DNA from 3 places in the Dactylosporangium sp. NPDC051485 genome. Region 1 is predicted to be linked to each of the others. Evidence: riboswitches for the same ligand, from Rfam matches in the RefSeq annotation. Region 1 holds a riboswitch; each other region holds the start of a gene.
What was found. Region 1 has a riboswitch for cyclic di-AMP ahead of AB0M46_RS24490 (C39 family peptidase). Riboswitches for the same ligand answer to the same signal wherever they lie in the genome.
Positions count from the first base shown of each region.

Region 2: another riboswitch for cyclic di-AMP. It lies ahead of AB0M46_RS13185 (NlpC/P60 family protein); the one in region 1 lies ahead of AB0M46_RS24490 (C39 family peptidase).
Region 3: another riboswitch for cyclic di-AMP. It lies ahead of AB0M46_RS43155 (NlpC/P60 family protein); the one in region 1 lies ahead of AB0M46_RS24490 (C39 family peptidase).

Region 1 covers NZ_JBFAZW010000044.1:9,604-17,022, forward strand. Annotated here, with positions in the region: gene asnB (asparagine synthase (glutamine-hydrolyzing)) at 1-1,817, opposite strand, end outside; gene AB0M46_RS24485 (transglycosylase domain-containing protein) at 2,098-4,173, shown strand; gene AB0M46_RS24490 (C39 family peptidase) at 4,205-5,083, opposite strand; cyclic di-AMP (ydaO/yuaA leader) riboswitch at 5,081-5,216, opposite strand; gene AB0M46_RS24495 (hypothetical protein) at 5,509-6,381, shown strand; gene AB0M46_RS24500 (Ig-like domain-containing protein) at 6,457-7,419, shown strand, end outside.
Region 2 covers NZ_JBFAZW010000018.1:89,064-96,105, reverse strand. Annotated here, with positions in the region: gene AB0M46_RS13210 (Hsp70 family protein) at 15-2,690, shown strand; tRNA gene AB0M46_RS13205 (tRNA-Gly) at 3,197-3,267, opposite strand; gene AB0M46_RS13200 (pyridoxamine 5'-phosphate oxidase) at 3,277-3,783, opposite strand; gene AB0M46_RS13195 (MarR family transcriptional regulator) at 3,851-4,336, shown strand; gene dcd (dCTP deaminase) at 4,317-4,895, shown strand; gene AB0M46_RS13185 (NlpC/P60 family protein) at 4,942-5,895, opposite strand; cyclic di-AMP (ydaO/yuaA leader) riboswitch at 5,949-6,092, opposite strand; gene AB0M46_RS13180 (LamG domain-containing protein) at 6,204-6,944, opposite strand.
Region 3 covers NZ_JBFAZW010000120.1:21,615-29,033, forward strand. Annotated here, with positions in the region: gene AB0M46_RS43130 (bifunctional metallophosphatase/5'-nucleotidase) at 1-1,639, opposite strand, end outside; gene AB0M46_RS43135 (NAD-dependent epimerase/dehydratase family protein) at 1,949-2,941, shown strand; gene AB0M46_RS43140 (sigma-70 family RNA polymerase sigma factor) at 3,286-4,230, shown strand; gene AB0M46_RS43145 (hypothetical protein) at 4,386-4,796, opposite strand; gene AB0M46_RS43150 (methyltransferase domain-containing protein) at 4,849-5,625, opposite strand; gene AB0M46_RS43155 (NlpC/P60 family protein) at 5,676-6,650, opposite strand; cyclic di-AMP (ydaO/yuaA leader) riboswitch at 6,694-6,866, opposite strand; gene AB0M46_RS43160 (DUF5753 domain-containing protein) at 7,089-7,419, opposite strand, start outside.

The sequences.
Region 1 (7,419 bases):
AGCAGGATCCACAGCTTGCGGGCGTGGTCGGCCTCGGCCTTCTCGTGGGCCGACAGCAGGGTGTGGGCGTAGTTCAGGTCGATCAGCCGGCCGGCGCCCGACGTCGAGAAGACGTGGTGGGCCCACTCGGCGAGTTCGGCGCGCAGCCAGCGGCGGGCCGGGGTGGGGAAGCCCAGTTTCGGCCGGTCGACGATGAAGTCGGGGACGATGCCGGCCACCGCGCGGCGCAGGGCGTACTTCGTGGTGCGGCCGCGGTCCGGGACCTTCAGCCGGGAGGGCAGGCGGGACAGGACCTCGAACACGCGGCGGTCCAGGAACGGCACCCGCAGCTCCAGGGAGTGGGCCATCGACATGCGGTCGGCCTTGGTCAGGATGTCGCCGGTCAGCCACGTGTTGATGTCGATGTGCTGCATGGTGGCCACCGGGTCGAGGGCGGCGGCCTCGGCGTACAGGGCGGCGGTCACGTGCTGGTGGCCGACCACCCGGGCGCCGCGCAGGATCCGGGCCTTCTCCTCGTCGGTGAGGATGCGGGCGTTGCCGAAGTACCGGTCCGGCATCGGGGTCGTGGCCCGCTGCAGGTAGCTCTTGCCACGCATCCCGTCGGGCAGGGCGCGGGCCAGGGCGCGCAGGCCCCGCTGGAGGGGCTCGCCGAGGTTGGCGACCGGGGCGACCGAATGGGGCTCGCGGTAGATGGTGTACCCGCCGGCCAGTTCGTCGGCGCCCTCGCCGGAGAGCACCACGGTGACGTGCTCGGCGGCGGTGCGGGCGAGGAAGTACAGCGGCACGATGGACGGGTCCGCGACCGGGTCGCCGAGGTGCCAGATGATCCGCGGGAGCGCCTCCATCACCTGGTCCGGGCGGACCACGGCGGGATGCAGGTCGACCCCGAGGTGGGCGGCGGAGCGCTCGGCGATCTCCAGCTCCGAGAACGCGGTCGTGGTGTCGAAGCCGGCGGTGAAGGCCTGCAGGCGCGGGTGCAGCTCGGAGGCCAGGGCCACGATCGCGGTCGAGTCGATGCCGCTGGACAGGAAGGCGCCGACCGGGACGTCGGCGCGCATGTGGGCGCGGACGCTGTCGCGCAGGGCCTCGCGAAGGTCGGCCACGGCGGCGGCCTCGTCGGCGGCGGGGTCGGGGCGCAGCCAGTTGCGGGTGTAGCGGCGGATCACCGGGGAGCCGGCGAACCGGCGGATCAGCAGGCCGCCGGCGGGGAGCCGGCGCACGTCGCGGTGCATCGTGTACGGCTCCGGGACGTACTGCATCGTGAGGTACAGCGACAGCGCCGTCGGATCGAGCTCCCGTGAGGTCTGCAGGAGCAGCGGCGCCTTCTCGCTGGCCAGCCACAGGCCGCCGTCGAGGGTCTCGACGTAGTACAGCGGCTTGATCCCGAACGGGTCCCGGGCGGCGTAGAGGGTCTCGGTGGCGGAGTCCCAGATGGCGAACGCGAACATGCCGCGCAGCCGCTGCAGGGCGTCCTCGCCCCAGTGGTGGAACGCGGCGGCGAGCACCTCCGAGTCGCCGTCGGTGGCGAAGACGGCGCCGTGCTCGCGGATGAGCTCCTCGCGCAGAGCCTCGAAGTTGTAGATCTCGCCGTTGAAGACCAACGTCCAGCGGCCCGTCTGGGGGCCGGACGGCGGGTAGCTCAGCGGCTGCCGGCTGCCCTGGCGGTCGATGATCGCCAGGCGCCGGAAGCCCGCCGCCACGCCGGGGGCGATCCGTTCCAGGGCCATGTCGTCGGGCCCACGGTGGTCGATCAGCCCGAGCTGGCGCTCCATCGCGCCGAGCAGTTCCGCGGTGATGATGTCGTTGCCGGTGTACATCACGAAGCCGCACATGGTGTCGTCTCGCCCCCTTCGCTCCGGACGGCCACGGTGCGCCGCGCATCCAGCCGATCAGACTGCGGGCGACCGGGCGGGCGGATATGTCCCCACCCATCCGATCCCTCGCCCCGGCCAATGGCCCGGGTGATCCACGACGGGGCGGTGGTTACCGCCGGGCCCGCCGGGTAGCGGCGCGCCACCGAAAAAGCCCCACCCCGGGAGAACAGTTATGCGCCTGCGCCGCCGCCCCCGCCCCCGTCCCCAGCCCCGGAAGCGGCGCGTGGCCACCCGGCTGTTGCGGCTGCTGCTGTGCGCGGTGCTGGCCGGCCTGGTGGTGGCGGCCGGCCTGCTACCGGTCGCGATCGTCACCGGCGGGCTGGCCAGGGCGGGCAGCGACACGTGGGAGAACCTCCCGGTCAACCTGGCCACGCCGCCGCCGGCCCAGACGTCCTACGTCTACGCCAGCGACGGCAAGACGCTGCTCACCACGTTCTACGACGAGAACCGCCGCGACATCCCGCTCGATCAGGTCGCCCCGGTCATGCGGCAGGCCGTGGTGGCGGCCGAGGACACCCGCTTCTACCAGCACCACGGCGTGGACCTGAAGGGCGTGGCGCGCGCGTTCGTGTCCAACAGCCGCGGCGGCGCGCAGCAGGGCGCCTCGACGCTGACCATGCAGTACGTGCGCAACGTGCTCAAGAACGACCCCGGCCTGACGCCCCAGCAGCACCTGGACGCGCTCTCCGACACCCCGGCCCGCAAGCTGCGCGAGATGAAGCTGTCCCTGGCGCTCGAGCAGCGCCTCGGCAAGAACGAGATCCTGCAGCGGTACCTCAACATCGCCTACTTCGGCGCGGGTGCCTACGGCATCTACGCCGCCGCCCAGACCTACTTCGGCAAGAATCCGGCCGACCTCACGCTGGCCGAGGCGGCCATGCTGGCCGGCGTGCTGCAGTCTCCGGACGTGGACAACCCGCTGCGCGGCGAGCGGGAACATGCGCTGCAGCGGCGGGCCTACACCCTCGACTCGATGGCGAAGATGCACGCGGTCACGCCGGCGGCGGCGAACGCGGCCAAGACCGCCGAGGTGCGCCTGACGGAGCTGCGGCCGCCCAACGACTGCACGGCGGTCGACGCCGCGCACAACGACTGGGGCTTCTTCTGCGACTACTTCCGGCAGTGGTGGAACAGCCAGGCCGAGTTCGGGACCACCGCGACCGAGCGCGACGAGGCGCTGCGCACCGGCGGCTACACCATCGTCACCTCGATCGATCCCGGCATCCAGGCCGCGGCGCTGGGCCAGTCGCTCGGCGTCTACGGCTACGGCAACGCCCGCTCGCTGCCCCTGGCCGTCGTCCAGCCGGGCAGCGGCCGGGTGCTGGCGATGGCGGTCAATCGGCACTACAGCCTGGAGGCCAACCCGCCGGAGCACCCGAACTACCCCAACACCGTCAACCAGCTCGTCGCGGGCGGTTCGGGCGTCGCGGGGTACCAGGCCGGATCGACCTTCAAGATGTTCACGATGCTCGCCGCGCTGGACTCCGGGCGGCCCCTGAACACGCACTTCAACGCGCCGGCCCGGCTGGTCACCATCTGGCCGGGCGACGGGTCGTCCGGCTGCGGCGGGCGGTGGTGCCCGGCCAACGACACCCCGAGCTGGATGGACGGCGACCGCACGATGTGGAACGGCTTCGGGCGCTCGGTGAACACGTACTTCGTGTGGCTGGAAGAGCAGGTCGGCGCCAGCCGGGCGATCGAGATGGCGCAGCGGCTGGGCATCGTCTTCCGCGACGACCATGACGCGGCGCTGGCGGCCAAGGCCGACACATGGGGCTCGTTCACGCTGGGCGTCGCCTCGACCAGCCCGCTGGACCTGGCCAACGCCTACGCGGCGGTGGCGGCCGGCGGCGTGTACTGCCAGCCGCTGCCGGTGCTGTCCATCAAGGACGCCGACGGCAAGACGCTGGACGCCGGCACCCCGAAGTGCCGGCAGGTGGTCGACCCGGACGTGGCCGCGGCCGCGACCGACGCCGCCCGCTGCCCGGTCAGCAAGGGCTCGGCCTACGGCAAGTGCGACGGCGGCACCGCCGAGGCCGTCTCCGGGATCCTCGGGCGGCCGGTGGCGGGCAAGACGGGCAGCGCGGAGTACAACGCCACGGAGACCTTCGTGGGCTTCACCCCGCAGATCGCCGCGGCCGGCATCGCGGTCAACCCGGACAACCCCAACGACTACGTGGGCGGCGGCGTCTCCAGCTCGGTCAACGGGGCCGTGGCGCACACCATGGCGTTCGCGCTGCGCGGCGTGCCGGTCCAGAACTTCGCCGTCCCGAGCCGGGCCCGGGCGATGGGAGCCTGAACCGGCGGACGCCGCGCGGCGGTCGAAGCGATCAGGCCGAGTAGCCGCGCTGGGCGATCCAGTTGGCCATGTTGGCGATGGACAGGGTGTAGGAGCCGGACCCCTGGGCGTCGGCCGGATCCGCGATCTTCACGGTCTGGCCGCCGTCGCGGTAGCCGACGATGGTGAGGTAGTGCCCGCCCTCGTAGGAGTGGCCGCGCCCGGCGTCGTCGGTGGTCGTGCCGGCGATGTTGGCCACGACGGCGTACCCGTGCGAGACCGCGTTGACGACCGCCGCCTTCAGCTCGGCGATGTCGGCCTCGGAGGCCGCCTGCCCGGTGATGAAGTGGGCCTTGTAGAGGTCGGTCTTCAGGTACGCGTTGAGCGCACGCGTGGTGTCGTTCGACGAGTTGGTGCCGCCCTCGGTGGTGCCCAGGCTCTGGGCGACCTCCGACTGGCTCGGGAAGAGGCCCTTGACCGTGAGCGCGATGCGGGTCGCGGCCGGACCGCAGAAGTAGTAGTTCTCCTGGAGGGCGAACTGGTACGTCAAGTCTTTCTGGACCGGGACGGTCGGGGTGGGGGAAGCGCTGGGGGCCGGGGCGGCGCTGTGGGCCTGGGCGGGCGCGGCCTTGGTGGTCGCCGGGGCCGCGCCGTGCTGCTGCGGCGGGGCCGCCGGCGTGTCGTGCGCGCCCGTGGATCCGGCGGGGACCTCGCCGACCAGCGCCTGGGCGTCGGCGGCCCGGACCGTCGTGGCGCCCGGCGGGGTGGACGTGGCGGAGGAGCGCTGCAGGCCGGCGACGCCGAGGCCCGCCGCGACGGCGAGGACAGCGGCCGCGGCGGCCACGAGGGGGATCCGGCGGCGGCCGGGCCCGGACGGGTCGCCCTGCCGGGGGTTGTGCCGGGGTTTGTAGAGGTAGCTCAGGGGTACCACTCCTTCCGGTACCGCTTACCGGGTTAGCTGACGGGTTCGGACGCCGAAGGTCGCCCTACCGCGGCAAACGCGGACTCACCCCAGAACGTGGGTCCCCGGCTCGTGCCTGCGCACGACTCAGCGGATCCGCCACGCCGTCACCCACTGTGAGTGAAAGACGTCGGCGAGGTGGACCCGGCGAGGCTATTCGAGCCGGTCAACAGGGCTTTGCACCCCCCGTCGAAACGGCTACGGGGCGTGATGCCCAGGCGAAAAGCGCCCCGGCGCACACGGCTCGGGCGCCGTTTATCATGCCCAGAATCACCCCCTCACCCCGGGGGTCCTAGTCTCGCCGGATGCTCGCCGGTGCCGACGAAAATCCGCAGCCCAGCGACGAGACCGAACCGGGTCCTCGCCATCTGCGAACTCGCTCTGGCCGCCAATCGGTGGCCCGCCTCCGTGTCCTCCTGCCGGACCCCGCCCGCTTCGACGCGGTGCGCGACCGGCTCCGCCCCCTGCTGCCGGACCCCGCCCGCCTCGACGCGGTGCGCGACCGGCTCCGCCCGCTGCTGAGCCTCGGCCCCCGCCGGGGCGCGGCGGCGGCGACCGTGTTCGCCGTGGCCGCATTCGGGCTCACGGCCGTGCTGACCGCCCCGGGTGACGACCCGGACGTCACCTCGGCCGAACGCCCGGCCGCCGCGACTGCCGGTCCCGACTCCTCGCGGGAGGAAGGAGAGGTGGCTTCCCGCAACCATGAACGGGCGCCGGCCAACCCGCCCGCCCCGTCCAAGAAGTCCAAGTCCAACCCGCCGAAAACCTCCGACCCCTCGAACCCGTCCAACCCCTCCAACCCGTCCGACACGTCCCCGCCGTCCGCCGCGCCCACCAAGGTGGCGCCCGTGGGCGGGCTCAGCCAGATGGAGATGGACAACGCGCTGGCCATCGTCGCGGTGGCCAAGCGGGAGAGGCTGCCCAAGCGCGCGGTCGTGGTGGCGCTGGCCACCGCGCTGCAGGAGAGCCACCTGCGCAACCTGGCCAACGGCAACCTCCCCGCGTCGCTGGAGCACCCGAACGAGGGCGTGGGCTACGACTACGACTCGGTCGGGCTGTTCCAGCAGCGGCCCAGCTGGGGCAGCATCGAGCAGCTCATGAACCCGGAGGAGTCGGCCCGCCGCTTCTACGCGGCGCTGCTGCGCATCCCCGGCTGGGGCGACTACGCGGTCACCGTGGCCGCGCAGAAGGTCCAGGGCTCCGCCTTCCCCGACGCGTACGCCAAGTGGGAGGGCCTCGCCAACACGATCGCCGACGCCACGATGTAAGGCCGCCGCCGATCCTTCCCGTTGTCATTCGTTTGCCGGCCCGGCCTCGCCCGGGCCGGCACGACGATGAGCCGCATGTACAGACACAGCGTGTTCCGGTCCGCGACCGCGCTGCTCGTGCTCGCGATCGCGGCGCAACCGGCGCTGTCGGCCTGCGATGGTTCCACGCGGAAACCCTCGGTGGCCAAGCACAGCGCTCCCCCGACACCGGTCGGGCTCTCCATCACCCCGACCGCAGGCGACGCCGGGTCGCCGATCAGCGCCGAAATCGGGCTGAAGGTCAACGACGGCAAGATCACCAACGTGGCACTCACCGACGCGGCCGGTCAGGCCGTGGCCGGCGAGCCACGGGCCGACGGCAGTTCCTGGGTGCCGGCCGCCGCCCTGCACTACGGCGCCTCCTACACCGTCAAGGTGACCGCCGTCGGGGCTGACGGCAAGCCGGTGACGAAGACGTCGACCTTCACCACGGCGGCCAAGCCGACCGGCCCGGCGATCAATTCCGACCTGATGCTCACCAACGGCGGGACGTACGGCGTCGGGATGCCGATCGTCGTCGACTTCGGCAGCGACGTGCCGCCCGAATCCCGCGCGGCCGTGCAACAGCGGCTCTTCGTGACCAGCGATCCGCCGCAGCCCGGGGCGTGGCGCTGGTTCAGCGGGCACGAGGTGATGTACCGCCCGCAGAACTACTGGCAGCCGGGCACGAAGATCACCGCGCGTAAGGCCCTCAACGGCGTGCCCATCGGCAACGGCCACACCGACGAGGACCTCACCGCCTCCATCACGATCGGCCGCAAGCTCACCGTCGACATCGACGACAGCACGAAGCAGATGACCGTGTTCCAGAACGACCAGCCGATCCGCACTATTCCGGTGAGCCTGGGCAAGCCGTCCACGCCCTCGTCCAGCGGCACCACGGTGGTCATGTCGCGGGAGCCCTCGACGGTGTTCCGCACGCCGGAGTACACCGCCGCGGTCCAGTACGCGATGCGCCTCACCTGGGGCGGGCAGTACATCCACGCCGCCCCTTGGTCG
Region 2 (7,042 bases), on a different contig from region 1:
GTACGATCCTGGCCGTGACAGCTCCGTTGGCGGGGTCGGGGCATGCGATCGGTATCGACCTCGGGACTTCGAATACCGTGGCGATCCTCCGCTGGCCGGACGGCCGGACCCGGCCGCTGCTCGTGGACGGACGGCCCGTGCTGCCATCCGGGGTCTACGTGGACAGCACCGGCACCATCCACGCCGGCCGGGACGCCGAGCGGATGGCGCAGGTCGATCCGGGCGGATACGAGCCCAACCCCAAACAACGCATCGACGACGGTGCGGTGCTGCTGGCCGGGCGGGAGGTGCCGGTCGTGGACCTGCTCGCCGCGGTCCTGCGCGCGGTAGCCGGGGCGGCTGGCGAGGCGGTCGGGTTCCTGCCGCCGGCGGTGCTCACCTACCCGGCCGCGTGGGGCAGCCTGCGCCGGCAGACGCTGCAGGACGCGGCCACCCGGGCCGGCTGGCCGCAGGTCAGGCTGATGCCGGAGCCGGTCGCGGCGGCGCGGTACTTCACCGACGTCATGCGTCGGCCGGTTCCGTCGGGCGGGACCATCGCGGTGTTCGACTTCGGCGGCGGCACGCTCGACGTGGCGATGGTGCGCCGGGAGGCGACCGGGTTCACCGTCCTGGGCTGGGGCGGTGTGGAGGACCTGGGCGGACTGGACATCGACGCGGCGCTCGTCGCGTACCTCGGGCAGCAGCTCGAGCGCACCGAACCGGCGGTCTGGCTGCCGATCTCGCAGCCGACCACCGAACTCGACCGGCGGCACAGGCGGCAGTTCTGGGACGAGGTCCGGTCCGCCAAGGAGATGCTGTCCCGCGCGACCACGGCGTCGGTTGCGGTGCCCGGGGTGAGCGGCTCGTTGCACGTGACCCGCGACGAGCTCGAGACGCTGGCCCGGCCGCTGGTACGCCGCGGCGTGGCCGAACTGATCGCCACCGTCGAGCGCAGCCGGTTGACCCCGGCCGACCTGTCGGTGGTGTTCCTGGTCGGCGGAGCAAGCCGGATCCCGCTGGTCGCGCACACCCTGCACACCGAACTCGGGGTGGCGCCGACGATGCTGGAGCAGCCGGAGCTGCCGGTCGCGGAGGGTGCGCTCGCCGATCTGATCGCCCAGACCGCGCCGCAGCAACCGCGACCGCTCCGGCAGCCGCCCGCTCCGGCGCCGACCACGGGCATGTTCGATACCCGTACCGGCATCTCAACGTCGGGCGTGCCGCATCAGGTACCGCTGCAACGCCCACCGATGCCGGTCATGCCGGTGTCCGCCTATCCCGCGCCGGCGCCGGTCTCCGCTACGCCGGTGTCGCCGGTGTCGCCGCGGCCCGTGCCGGTCATGCCGCCGCCCGCGTTTCCTTATCAGCGCCCAATGCCAGTGCCGCCGCCACCACCGCGCCGGCGCAACGGCGGCAAGACGGCGCTGCGCGTCCTGCTGATCCTCACTCTCGTATTCGGATGCATGGGCGGCGCCGTCTACGGGCTCTGGCAGGTGATCAAGCCGAAGCCCACCTTCCAGACGCTGTCCCAGACGGCCTCGATCCAGGTCGAGGGCATGACCGAGACGGACTTCGCCACCGCGTTCCTCACCGAGAAGAAGGCCCACACGGTCACCCAGATCGGCCGCGCGGTCGACGTGGCGACCCTGGACTTGAGCACCTCGACCACCAAGCGCAAGAAGGTCGGCGACGCGGCCAAGTGGAGCCAGGCGCTGATGATCGGCGACTACATCGTGGCACTGGCCGAACCCGAGAACGGCAAGCGCCAACTCGTCGGCGTCAACAACATCGACGGCACCGAGTGGACGTCCGCCGTGGGCGCCGACGGCATCCTGATGGCCGGCGACGCCCACCCGTCGACCGGCAGTGCCCTACCCCTGCTGTGGCTGGACCGCAAGACCAATCAGATGTCGCGAATCTCCTCGGTCACCGGCAAGGTCGCCTCCGGCCTTGGCACCACAACGATCGGCCTCCCCACTGGCTGGCGGCTGCTCGGCCCCACCAACACCACCACGAACGTTGTCCTGGTGGCCGCCGGCGGCGCCGTCTGGGACATCGGCGCCAAGGAACCCAAGAAGGTCGCCGACATCCCCGACACCGCCCCGGTCGGCCGGGTCGGCTTCGACGGCCTCGTGTACGCCAACCAGCAGACCGAGTATCAGGTCAGCACCGTCACCGCCTCGAACAGCAACCCGCAGCCCGGCTTCCACGGCCCGGCCAACCGCTCCCCGGTCTGGATCGGCGGCTGCTCCAAGGGCAGCGACCTGTGCGTCATCGACCAGGTCGGCACCGACGAGTCCACCCGCGAGTTCGCCCGCTACCGCTCCGGCTCCACCGCCGAGCAGGTCTGGCGCGTCCCCGCCCCCGACGTAGACCTCCGCCGCCCCCTACAGTCCCTGGGCGGCGACTACAACGACCGCTACCTGATCGTCAACACCACCAAGGGCGGCACCGTCTACGACACCCGCGGCACCACCGTGGCCAGCCACGAGGGCGCCCTGGTCGGCATCGACACGAACCGCGCCTTCGTCTTCACCGGCACCCTGGGCACGAAACCCGCGCCGGTCACCCTCCACGGCCTGGACCTCGACAACAAACTCCGGACCAGCCTCGGCACCCCGACGATCCGTTCGGCCGGCTGCGGGTGGACCTCGACCAGCCTCATCTGCCCCGGCGCCAAGGACTACACCATCTGGAAGTACGCCAAGTAGCCCGGACCACCCACGGCTACCAGCTCGCGGTCCATCGGTACCAACCGCCGCCGAGCGATCGGAACCTGGGCCCTCGAACGACCCCGTGTTCGACTCCGCAGTCGGCCCGACCGGCAGGTACGCGAAGCGGCGTTCTCGAAGAGGTTTGCCGTGCCCTTCGTAGAAGACCGTGCCGCCAGGAACCCAGCCACGGCCAGCGACGCGATTCCGCTGGCCGCACGCCTCACCGATCTGCGTGGACCCGTCAGAGCGACCCACCAGTCCGCACCCACGGCACGCCGTCGCCCCACGCCGAGGCCCTGGACCCGGCCACGGGTGACCGTCACGAAGGATTGCGACGGCACCCAGACGCGCCAGGCGTCAGCCGGCAGGAAAGTGAAGGTGCTTGGTGCGTAGCAACCACGACCGCGAGCACCACAGATCGTGGGGTCTGGGGCTCGGGCCCCAGGAGAAAAGGCGAGGACCCCCGGTCCACGCTTTCCGTGGACAGAGGGCCCCTAGGTCCGAGCGGGTGAAGGGAATCGAACCCTCACTGTCAGCTTGGGAAGCTGATGTTCTGCCATTGAACTACACCCGCGAGCGACGCCTACTGTACCGAATCCACGGGCTTCGTGCACGGACCATTCTGGCGAGGTTTCGGGGGGAGTCGGGTTTTGGGCTTCCAGACGGTGTGGGTTGCGGTGGTCGGGGTGTCGTGGTGGACCAGGAGGGCGACGTCCACCGACAGCTCGTACAGCCGCCAGTCCACCCTCGGCGCGGCGCGCATCGTGGTGGCCAGGGTGCTCATCAGCTCCAGGTCGGAGACCGGGGTGGCGTGGCCCGAGAGGTAGGCCTCGTCGTCGGAGTCCTCGGGCGGGAAGCTGTGCAGGCAGTAGCGGCCGTCGCGGTCCAGGTCGTGGCGTTTCGGGGACGGCAGGACGAAGCAGAACAGGCCGGCGGGGGTGATGACCGGGGACACGGGGTGGATGCGCGGGCCGCCGTCCGGGCGGACCGTGGCCAGGTAGGCCAGGCCCGGACCGTACTGGCAGACGAGCTTGTGGATGGCCGCGGCCAGGTCCGGCTCGGCGGCCGCGAAGTCAGCCCAGGTTGCCATACAGTCGACGCTACTCGAACATGTGTACGAGGATTGCCAGATTTCCCGAAAGAGGCAAACTGAAGCGGTGAGCGGAGCGGAGGAGCTGATCGCCCTGCTGCGGCAGTTCAACGTCGAGGCCGATCGGTTCGTGGACGTGTTCGTGCGGGCGCACGGGCTGCATCGCACCGACATGAACGCCGTGGCGCATGTCTGGCGGGCGGCGGAGGAGCGTGAGCCGCTCACGGCCGGGGAGCTGGCTCGGCGGCTGTCCCTCTCGCCGGCGGCCACCACGGCGCTCCTGGCGCGACTCGAGCGGGCCGGGCACATCGAGCGCCGGCCCGACCCCGCCGACCGGAGACGGATCGTGCTGCACATGCGACCGTCGGCGCGGGAGCTGGCGCACGCGTTCTTCGCGCCGCTGGGGGTGCACCTGCGGGCGGCTTTTTCGCAGTACACCAGGGAAGAACTGGACATCGCGGCAAATGTGCTGCAAAAAGCTCTCCAAGCCACCACACAAGCTGCCGACGAGGCGGCACCGTTAACCTCAGAGGGTGCTGCTATCCGACCGTGACCTGTACAAGGAGCTCGAGGGCGGCCAGCTGCGCCTCGAGCCGTTCGATCAAGCGCTGGTGCAACCGTCCAGCATCGACGTGCGGCTCGATCGGTGGTTCCGGGTCTTCAACAACCACCTGTACACCCACATCGACCCCGCCATCCAGCAGGACGAGCTCACCTCGATGGTCGAGGTCGGCGACGGCGAGCCGTTCGTGCTGCATCCCGGCGAGTTTGTGCTCGCCTCCACGCTCGAGGTGATCACGCTCGGCGACCAGCTCGCCGGGCGGCTGGAGGGCAAGTCCAGCCTGGGGCGGCTCGGGCTGCTGACGCACTCCACGGCCGGCTTCATCGACCCGGGCTTCTCCGGGCACGTGACGCTGGAGCTGTCCAACGTGGCGAACCTGCCGATCCGCCTGTGGCCGGGGATGAAGATCGGCCAGCTGTGCATCTTCCGGCTGTCCTCGCCGTCGGAACACCCGTACGGCTCGGCGGTCTACGGCTCGCGGTACCAGGGGCAGCGCGGGCCGACGCCGAGCCGCTCGTGGCAGAACTGGAAGACCTGGCCTACGCAATAGCGCTGACGCAGTGAAGAGGGCGGGTCCCGAAGGACCCGCCCTGTCGCTAGGCGACTCTGCCGTACCCCGAAATCGGCTCTGCATCGATCTTTTTCATCTGCACCGGTTGGCTGGGATTCGGTGCGTGGACCATCCAGCCGCCGCCGACGTAGAGCCCGACGTGGTGGTTGTCCTTGTAGAAGAAGACGAGGTCGCCGGCCTTCAGGTTGGCCCGGGAGACGCGGGTGGTGTCGTCGTACTGCCACTGTGTGTAGTGCCGCAGCGTGTACCCGGCCTGCTTCCAGGCGTACAGCGTCAGCCCCGAGCAGTCGAACGTGTTCGGGCCCTCGGTGGCCCACACGTACCTCTTGCCGATCTCCGAGCACGCCACCTGGGCCGCCTTGGCGCCCGGGCCACCGGTGTACTCGAACGGGCAGGCTACCGGCCGCAGGTTCCCCGTGCCGCCCGACGACCCGTAGGCCTTGGTCCGCATGTCGTTGAGGTTCTTGATCTCGGCGTTGATCTGGGTTTCCTGCTGCGCCATCGCGGCCTCTTGCTCGGCCTGCTTGGCGACCAGCTCGTCGATCGGGCCCTTCTGGGCGTCGTACTGCCGCTTCGCGACGAGCACGTCCTTGATCCTGTCCTGCTCGTCCTTGGCCAGCATGTTGAGCATCGTCATCTGGTCGATGAACGTGTCCGGTGAACCGGTGGTGAGCATCGCGTCGAGCTTGGAGAAGCGCCCGTTCTTGTACTGCATGACCGCAAACGCGCTGACCTTGTCGAAGGCCGCGTCGACAAGGGCCCGCAGCGGCGCGATCTGCGCCTCGAGCTGCTTCTGCTTGGTCTGGTTGGCGGCGAGCTCGATCTTGAGCTGATTGTGCTGCTCGATGATCGGCTCGATCTGGTTCCACTTGTCGTCGATCTGCTTTTCGATCTCGCCCGGCGTCGGGTCCGCGTGGGCGCCCCCTGTGATGCCGATCGCGAGAGACAGACCGCCGAGGGTGGCAACGAGGAGCCGCACCAGACGACTGGGCCGCCTCGTCCACCTCAGATGGGTCTCCACCGAGGAGCTACTCCTTCTTCCCTGACCGCCTACCGGGTTAGCTGACGGGTTCGGGCGGGAAGGTCGCCCTACCGCGCGCTCAGGTGCACGACGCGGATTCACCCCGGTTGGGACGCGTGGGTCCCCGGCTCGATTCGACTCGGCGGTGTCAGGCCGGCGCGCCGTTGGTTGGCGCGGACGTCCGGCCCCGACGGGAATTCACGTTAAGGGGGCCGGGTTCCCAGGTTCAAGGGAGTGTGCGATTCCTGTCCGATTTGTTCCGAAAATCACGCGAATCGAGTGACGTAGACGTCGTCGATTACGCCGACGAACTGATCATTGTTCGCACTGGTCCCCTTGCCGCCAATACACAGTGGATCGTCATTCACAATGGACAGTGACGAAGGAATTGCGGTGCGTCCCACCTCGACGCCGTCCAGAGCCACCGTGAGCAGCGCGTTACCGCGCGTGCACGCCAGCCGGTGCCACCGCCCGTCAGCGACGGACCGCGATGCGAGCGCTACAAAAATGGTAGCCGAGGCAGTGCCGACAATCACGCAACTGGGCCGCCCGGCCTCGCCGTCGACCTGCAACTTGAACTGACTGCCACCGACCGAGAACCCTTTCTGCACGACATTGGCGCCCTTGGAAGTCTCATCGGGCCCGATGAGCACGCTGGCCCCATAGGTGAAGGCGCCGCGGCCCGGATTGAGAAACCCGACGGGCCCGCTCTGCAGGATGGCGCGCGGACAACTGGGAGCCCCGTAATGTGCACATTTCTGGGGAAATCGGACGGCGAGTCCGCCGTCGTGCGGCACCATGGCGAGCTCCCCGCCCTCGGCCTGCCGGGAATGCAGCGACCCGAGCCCGCTGTCGAACGTGTAGCGCACGGCGACCGGGGCGCGACTCGGCGACGGCGACGGCGACAGGCTCCTTGCGGGCGCCGATCCGTGGCCGGGCGACGGCGGCCGCCGCAGGGGCTGGCCTACCCGATGGTCCTGGGGGCGCAGGGCCACGAATCCGACCACGGCAAGTACCGCACAGGGAACCGCCCATAACCATCGGCGTCGGCGCATAACCGGACATATTCCGCCACCGGCGGCCCGGGCGGCGGAAAATGCCGAAA
Region 3 (7,419 bases), on a different contig from region 1:
TGATGTTGCTGATCTTGGAACCGGCCGGCGCCGAGGCGCTGATGGTGTAGGTGAAGCCGGCAGACACCTGCAGCATGCGCTGCACGGTCTGGCCCTGGAAGCCCACGAACTGCTGCTCCAGGACGTCCTTGATCTGCGCGCCGGTGAACGCCTGCGTCACGACCAGGTTGTTGAACGGCTGGACGGTGAACGCCTCGCCGTACGTGACCTGGCCCGGCGCCTCGCCACCGGGGGAGTTGGCGTAGATGAGCGAGGCCCGGATGCCGCCCGGGTTCATGAACGCGATCTGCGCGCCGGCCGGCTTGGTGTAGGCCAGCTGCGCGTCGGCGATCACGTCGCCCAGCGGGGTCTCGCCGGCCGCCGTCTGCGTGGTGGTGATGTCGGCCGAGATGCTGCCGATCACCTTGTTGGCCAGCGGCGCGACCGCCACGCGGTACTTGTCGGCGATCTTCTTGACGGCGGGGTCGACCAGCGCGGGGTTGCGCACGAAGTTGCCCTGCGCGTCCTTCTGGTACGTCCCGTCGGCGTTCTTCACGCCGTTCTCGGCGATCACGTTGGTAGCCGACGCGTCGACGAACTTGCGCGACTTCTTGTCCAGCGTGACGCGGATGTCGGTCACCAGGGTGCCGGCGGTGCCCGCGCTGGTCACCAGCGAGTTGGCGCCCGAGGAGTTGGGCAGCTCACAGGTGTAGAAGCGGTGCGTGTGGCCGGAGACCACGACGCCGTAGGCCGGGTCGAGGCCCTTGGTGATGGTGGCGATCGGGCCGGCGAAGTTCGCGCAGCCGGACGGGTCCAGCGGCGCGGGCGGGCTGCTCTGCATGCCGCCCTCGTGGATGACCAGCACCATCGACTTGATGCCGAGCCAGCCCAGGATCGTCGCGTACTTGTTGGCCGTCTCGACCTCGTCGTGGAAGTCGACGTTCTTGATGCCGGCCGGGTTGACGATGCCCGGGGTGGCCGCGAGGGTCATGCCGACGAAGGCCACCGGCACGCCGTCGTAGCGGCGGATGCTGAACGGCAGCAGGATCGGCAGGCCGTTCGACTTCTGCGTGACGTTCGCGGCGAGGTACTGGAACTTGGCGCCGGAGAAGTGGCCGCCGGCCTGGCAGCCATCGGTCGGGTGGCAGCCGCCGAACTGCATGCGGTACAGCTCGGTCACGCCCTCGTCGAACTCGTGGTTGCCCACGGAGGCGAGGTCCACGTGCATCGCGTTGAGGACCTCGATCGCCGGCTCGTCGTGGAACGCGGCGCTCACCAGCGGCGAGGCGCCGATGTTGTCGCCGGCCACCACGGTGTCGCTGTTGTGCACGCCCTCGGCCTTGGCCTTGTCCCGCAGTTTGGTGAGCGCGGTGCCGAGGTACTCGGAGCCGCCGGCGGGCACGCCGTTGATGAGCCCGCCGCTGCCGGTCGGCGGGTCGATGTTGCCGTGGAAGTCGTTGAAGCCGAGCAGCTGAGCGGTCGCCGTCGCCCCGACCTTCTGGGACAGCGCGACCTTGGCCGGGGTGAGCGGCGTCCACCGGTCCGAACCGGTGGTGGAACCGGTCTTGGCTAATGGCAGCAGGGCGACCACCGCAACGGCGAGCGCCGGCACCGCGAGGTGCTGCGCGACACGCCACCCGCGGGCGCGGGGCTGAGCCATGATTTCTCCATTCATGACGGACGCACGCATGGATACATGCGTGCTTCGTCATCCTTCCGAAGCCATGGATCGGGCGCGAGCACGTGCCGGCGTCAGCTTCGTGTCCTGCGGGTAAATGCGAGGGTGGCCACCCGACGCATCCCGCCGACAAGTTGCAGATCGACTACCTGCAGATCTGGGCCTTCGCCCCGGTCTGCTCGGCCCACGCCGCCGGGCCGTCGTCGCACCGGGCGTGACGTTCGTTCACAGCGGATACGCCTCGGGCGAACGGGTCTGGGCCGGCCGATCGTGGGGGCGAATCATCGGCCGATGAGCATCCTCGTTCTCGGCGGGACCGTGTTCCTCGGCCGCGCCGTCGCCCGCCAGTTCCTCGCCGCCGGCCACGACGTCGTCTGCGCCGCCCGCGGCGAGTCCGGCGATCCCGTGGAGGGCGCCCGTTTCGTCCGGGTCGACCGCGACGCCCCCGACGGCCTCGCGGCGCTCGAGGGCACCTTCGACGCCGTGGTGGACGTCGCCCGCCACCCCCGCCACGTCCGGCTCGCGGCCGCGGCGCTGGCCGGCCGGGCCGGGCACTACACGTTCGTCTCCAGCGGGTCCGCCTACGCCGACGTCGCCACCCCGCACCAGAGCGTGGTCACCGCGCCGCTGCTGCCGCCGGACTACGAGGCCGACCCGGGAGCCGGCCCGGAGTCCTACGGCCGCGCCAAGGCCGCCTGCGAGCGGCTCGCGGTCGAGGGCTTCGGCGCCGGCCGCACGTTCCTGCTGCGGGCCGGCATGATCGTCGGGCCCGAGGACCCGACCGGGCGGTTCGACTACTGGGTGCGCCGGGCGGCCCGCGGCGGCGAGGTGCTCGCGCCGGGCGGGCCGGACGAGGCGGTGCAGCTCGTCGACGTGCGCGACCTCGCCGAGTGGATCGTGACCGCGGCCACCGGCGGGCTGGCCGGCCCCTTCGACGGCATCGGGGCGCCGATGACCCGGGCGCGGTTCCACGCCGGGCTGTCCGGCGGCGCCGGGGTGGTCTCCTCACTCACCTGGGTCGATCAGGAGTTCCTGACCGCGCGGGGGGTGGCGCCGTGGAGCGGTCCGCGATCGCTGCCCTTCTGGCTGCCGCTGCCGCAGTACGCCGGATTCATGAGCCGCGACGTGACTCCCTCGCTCGACGCCGGCCTGCGCACCCGCCCGCTCGCCGAGACGGCCCGGGATACGTTGGCGGCATTTCGTGACGCAACGCACATCGATGCGAAAGCCGGACTGGGCATCGATGAAGAGGCGGAGTTGTTGCGGGAATGGCGCGAGCGGTAACCCGTTCGGTCAAAAGGCTGTCGTACCGCCGACAGGTGCCGATGACAAGCCGTGCTCACGAGCGTCCGGTGCCCCCCGCACCGGCGTTCCCAGGGAACTCACAGCGAATTCAGGCGTCTGACGGGCAGGTAGACCACGTATCACTTGTTGCAACCGAAGCGAACCGGGGAAGCCTCCCGAGCGTCTAGGTAAGTGGTGCAGCTCTCAGGGGTCGTCACCGAAACGCCCCCCGGGGCGGAATGCGGAACGCGCTTTGACTGTTGTGTAGGGGGCATACCCGGGGGGCGCCCGTTTTAGCAGGGTGAAACGGGGAAGGCGAAGGATGGAGCGGGGAGGGGCCCGAAGTGGAGAACGTGAAAGTGGAGACGCGACCCGATACAGGTGCCGAGGAGCGCGACCTGGTCGGCGTGTACCTGCATGAGATCTCCCGCACGCCGCTGCTCGACGCCGCTTCAGAGGTCGAGCTGTCCAAGGCGGTGGAGGCCGGGCTCTACGCGGAGCACCTGCTCGACAGCGAGCAGATCCCCGACGGGGTGAGCGCCGCGGAGCTGCACCGGTTGGTGGCGGAGGGCGAGCGGGCGAAGGACCGGTTCATCCGGGCCAACCTGCGCCTGGTGGTCTCGATCGCGCGGCGCTACGTGCGGTCCGGCATGCCGATGCTCGACCTGATCCAGGAGGGCAACACCGGCCTGGTCCGCGCCGTGGAGAAGTTCGACTACGTGCGCGGCTACAAGTTCTCGACCTACGCGACGTGGTGGATCCGCCAGGCGATCAGCCGGGCGATCGCGCAGCAGGAGCGCACGGTCCGGCTGCCGGTGCACCTCGTCGAGGACGTCAACCGCATGCGCAACGTCGCCCGCCAGCTCACCCGCGAGCTGGGCAACGAGCCGGAGCCGGAGCAGCTGGCCGCCTCGCTCGGCGTGCCGGTCGAGCGGGTGCACGAGCTCATGCGCTGGTCGCAGGACACCGTGTCGCTCGACACTCCCGTCGGTGACGACGGCGACACCAACCTGGGTGACCTCGTCGCCGACTCCGACGCCCCGTCGCCGGAGGACGTGGTGCTGGCCGCCCTGGAGCGCCAGCGCATCGAGGGCCTGCTCAACCACCTCGACGACCGGTCGGCCGGCATCATGCGGGCCCGCTACGGCCTCGAGGACGGCCGCGAGCACTCGCTGACCGAGGTGGCGACCCGGTTCTCGCTGTCCCGCGAGCGGATTCGCCAGCTGGAGATCCAGGCGCTCGGCCGGCTGCGCGAGCTGGCCCGCGCGGAGGGCCTGCAGGCGGCGTAACGACACAGCATAAAAGGGCCCCGGGACTTACCCGGGGCCCTTTGTCATGCGTACTGTCGGTCAAAGCGCAACACGTCATAGGGCGAAGCGCGAAATGCCGCGCATTGCGGTGCGCAGTACCCGGCATTTCGAACAATCCGCGCATATGGGATGGGTTAGTACGGGTCGCCGCAGACCTTCCACGCGCCGCCCTCTTTGCGCATCTCGAAGGTGTGCGAGGACTTGCCGCTCTTGTACGTGACGGTGGCCGAGATCGAGGCGGTCTCGGTGCCGTTGGTGTTGCTGTACGAGCCGCCGAAGCTCATGTCGTGCGCGGTCGGCTGGTTCTTCTTGACGTACGCGTCGAAGGTCTCCGGCCCGTAGTTCTTCTGCGCCTGGCCGCACAGCAGCTTGTAGGCGGCCTGGGTGTTGCCCGCCTCCAGGCTGGTCAGGAAGTCGCCGGCCGCGGCCTTGGGCGCCTTGGTGGACGAGTTGACAAGGAAGAAGAAGCCGGCGATGCCGCCGCCGCAGCACACGACGACGACGCCGATGACGATCAGAAGAATGGTCTTCGCTGTTCTGCTCATCGCGCCAGGTTAGGCGCGAAGATCGTTGCGTGATGTAAAGCAGCTGACGGGGTCAAGCCCGATGTGCGACGACGAAGAGCCGGGGAAACGGCAGGATCGTGCCGAACGGCTCCCTCGGGAAGCGGGCCCGCAGCTCCGCGCGGACCTCCTCGGCGAAGGCCTCGGCGTCGTCCAGCGCGTCGAGGTAGGGGCGCAGGCCGGTGCCCTTGAACCACTCGAAGACCGGGTCGTCGCCGGGGAGCACGTGGTAGTACGTCGTCTGCCACGCGTCGACGGTGAGCCCGGCGGTGCTGAGCAGTCGGACGTACTCCTCGGCGTCGAGGACCGGGCTGGCCGAGCGCGGCCCGGTGACGGCCGCCGCGCCCCGCAGCCGACCGGCCCAGTGCGGGCGCTCCGCGATCGCGGCGAAGCCCGGGTCGTGGCCGGCGATCGGCACCTGGAAGGCGAGCGTCCCGCCGTCGTCGAGCGCCGCCGCCCAGGCCGGCAGCAGCGTCGCGTGGTCGTCGACCCACTGCAGCGAGGCGTTGGCCACGATCACGTCGAGCGATCCCCGCTGGGGGCGCCAGGCCGAGGCGTCGGCGAGCTGGAAGCGCAGCTGCGGCGACCGGAACCGCTCCGCCGCCGCGATCATGTCCGGCGAGGAGTCGAGGCCGAGGACGGCCGCGTCGGGCCAGCGCTCGGCGAGGGTGGCGGTCATGTCGCCCGGCCCGCAGCCGATGTCGGCCACGGCGACCGCCGCGGTGGTCGGGATGCGCGCGACGAGTTCGTGGAAGGGCCGCGCCCGCTCCTCGGCGAAGCGGTTGTACTGCCCCGGATCCCAAGACGCCATGCCCTCCATCATGAAGGGCATGGCGTCTTGGCGAAGCGGGTGGGGGAGCGCTACTGCGGGCGCGCCCAGCCGTACACGCTGTCCACGGTGGCCGAGGCGTACTGCACGACCGTGCCGGTGTGCGGCGCGTGGATGATCGACTTGTTCCCGACGTAGATCCCGACGTGGCCAAGGCCGTTGTAGAAGATCAGGTCGCCCGGTTCCAGTGTGTCGAACGGAAGCGTGCTCGTCCTGTAGTGCGCTGTGATCTCCGAGAACTGGCGCGACGCCTGGTGCGTGAGGCTCACGCCCGCGGCCTTCCAGGCGGCCATGGTCAGACCCGAACAGTCGTAGCTGTTCGGTCCGGCGGAGCCGAACACGTACGGCTTGCCCAGCTGCGCCTTGGCGAATGCCACGGCGGCGCCGGCCCTGCCGGAGGCGGGGGGCAGGGTGCCCGGGTTGTACGACGGCGGGTTGACCTTCTTGGAGCCCGCGGCGACGGCCTTCTTCTGCAGATCCTGCAGCTTCTTGATGTCGCCCTCGATCACCTTGCGCTTGCTCTCGATGTCCGACTTCTGCGTGGTCTGCGCGGCCAGCAGCTCGTCGAGCTGCTTCTTCTCGTCGTCGTACTTGCTCTTGGCGTTGCGGTAGTTCTCGATGTCCTTCTGCTGGGTGTGCGTGATCTGTTGCAGCATGGACATCTGATCCATGAGGGAGCCCGTGTCGCTGGCGTTGAGGATGGCCGAGATGGCCTGCATGTTGCCGGCCGTCTTGAATTGCGCGATCGCGAACTGCTCGACGTTGGCGCTGGTCTCGTCGACCCCGTCCTGCAGCGGCTTGAGCTTCGCCTGCAGCTCGGCCGCCTTGGCCTGGGTGGTCGCCAGGTCGGCGTTGATGCCGTTCCAGGCCTCGATTGTGGCCTCGAGGTCCTGATTCGACTTGTCGAGCTGGGCCTCGATCTCGGCGAGCGTGGGATCGGCGTGCGCGACCGTGCTCGGTGCGAGCACCGCGAGCATCACGAACCCGAGCAGGAGGGTTCGCAGCATCGACCGGTGGGCACGGTGTCCAGTGGACAAGGAAGGATGACCCTTCTTCACCGACTACCGCCTACCGGGTTAGCTGACGGGTTCGGGCGGGAAGAAAAAACGCCCTACCGCAGTGCGCTGCGGATTCACCCCACGAACACTCTGGGTCCCCGGTTCGATCACGCGCCGTCGATGTCTCTGCCCGGCGCGCCGAACTCGATTCGGCGGCGCTTGCCCGGCGTCATCCGGGGTGGATGACGGACTGCCGAGCAGGCCAGAGCCTAACTTAACGTGATCATTCGCCGGGTGGAAGCCGTGTGTCCTCATCGATCGGTAATGCATGGAAAAGTCCGTATTACCGGGGGTTGGTCGCGCGTACCGCACAGTGACAGTTGGTCGCCGGAGGCATCGACAAGGTGCGAAGGGTTCCGGGGCCGGGTGCGCGCCCGGCCCCGGGCCTCACTTCAATTCGTGGGCGATCTGGCGCATGAGGTCGGCCGAGGACTCCGCCGGCAGGGCACGCTCGCGCAGCCGCTCCAGGTTCCTGCGGTACGTGGCGATGAGCTCCGGCTCCTCCCACAGCAGTTGCTGGCGGTAGAGCACGCCGTCGTCGGCGCCGAACTCCAGCAGCGTGAAGTCGCCCTCCCAGCCGGGGTGGTACCCGGCGTTGAGCGCGATCACCCGCACATCGGCGTACGGGCGCTGGGCGAACTCGATCGCATGCTCCAGCTGGTCGACCAGCAGTGCCTCGTCGCCGGGGACGGGGCCGCGGCGCAGCACCGACTCGTCC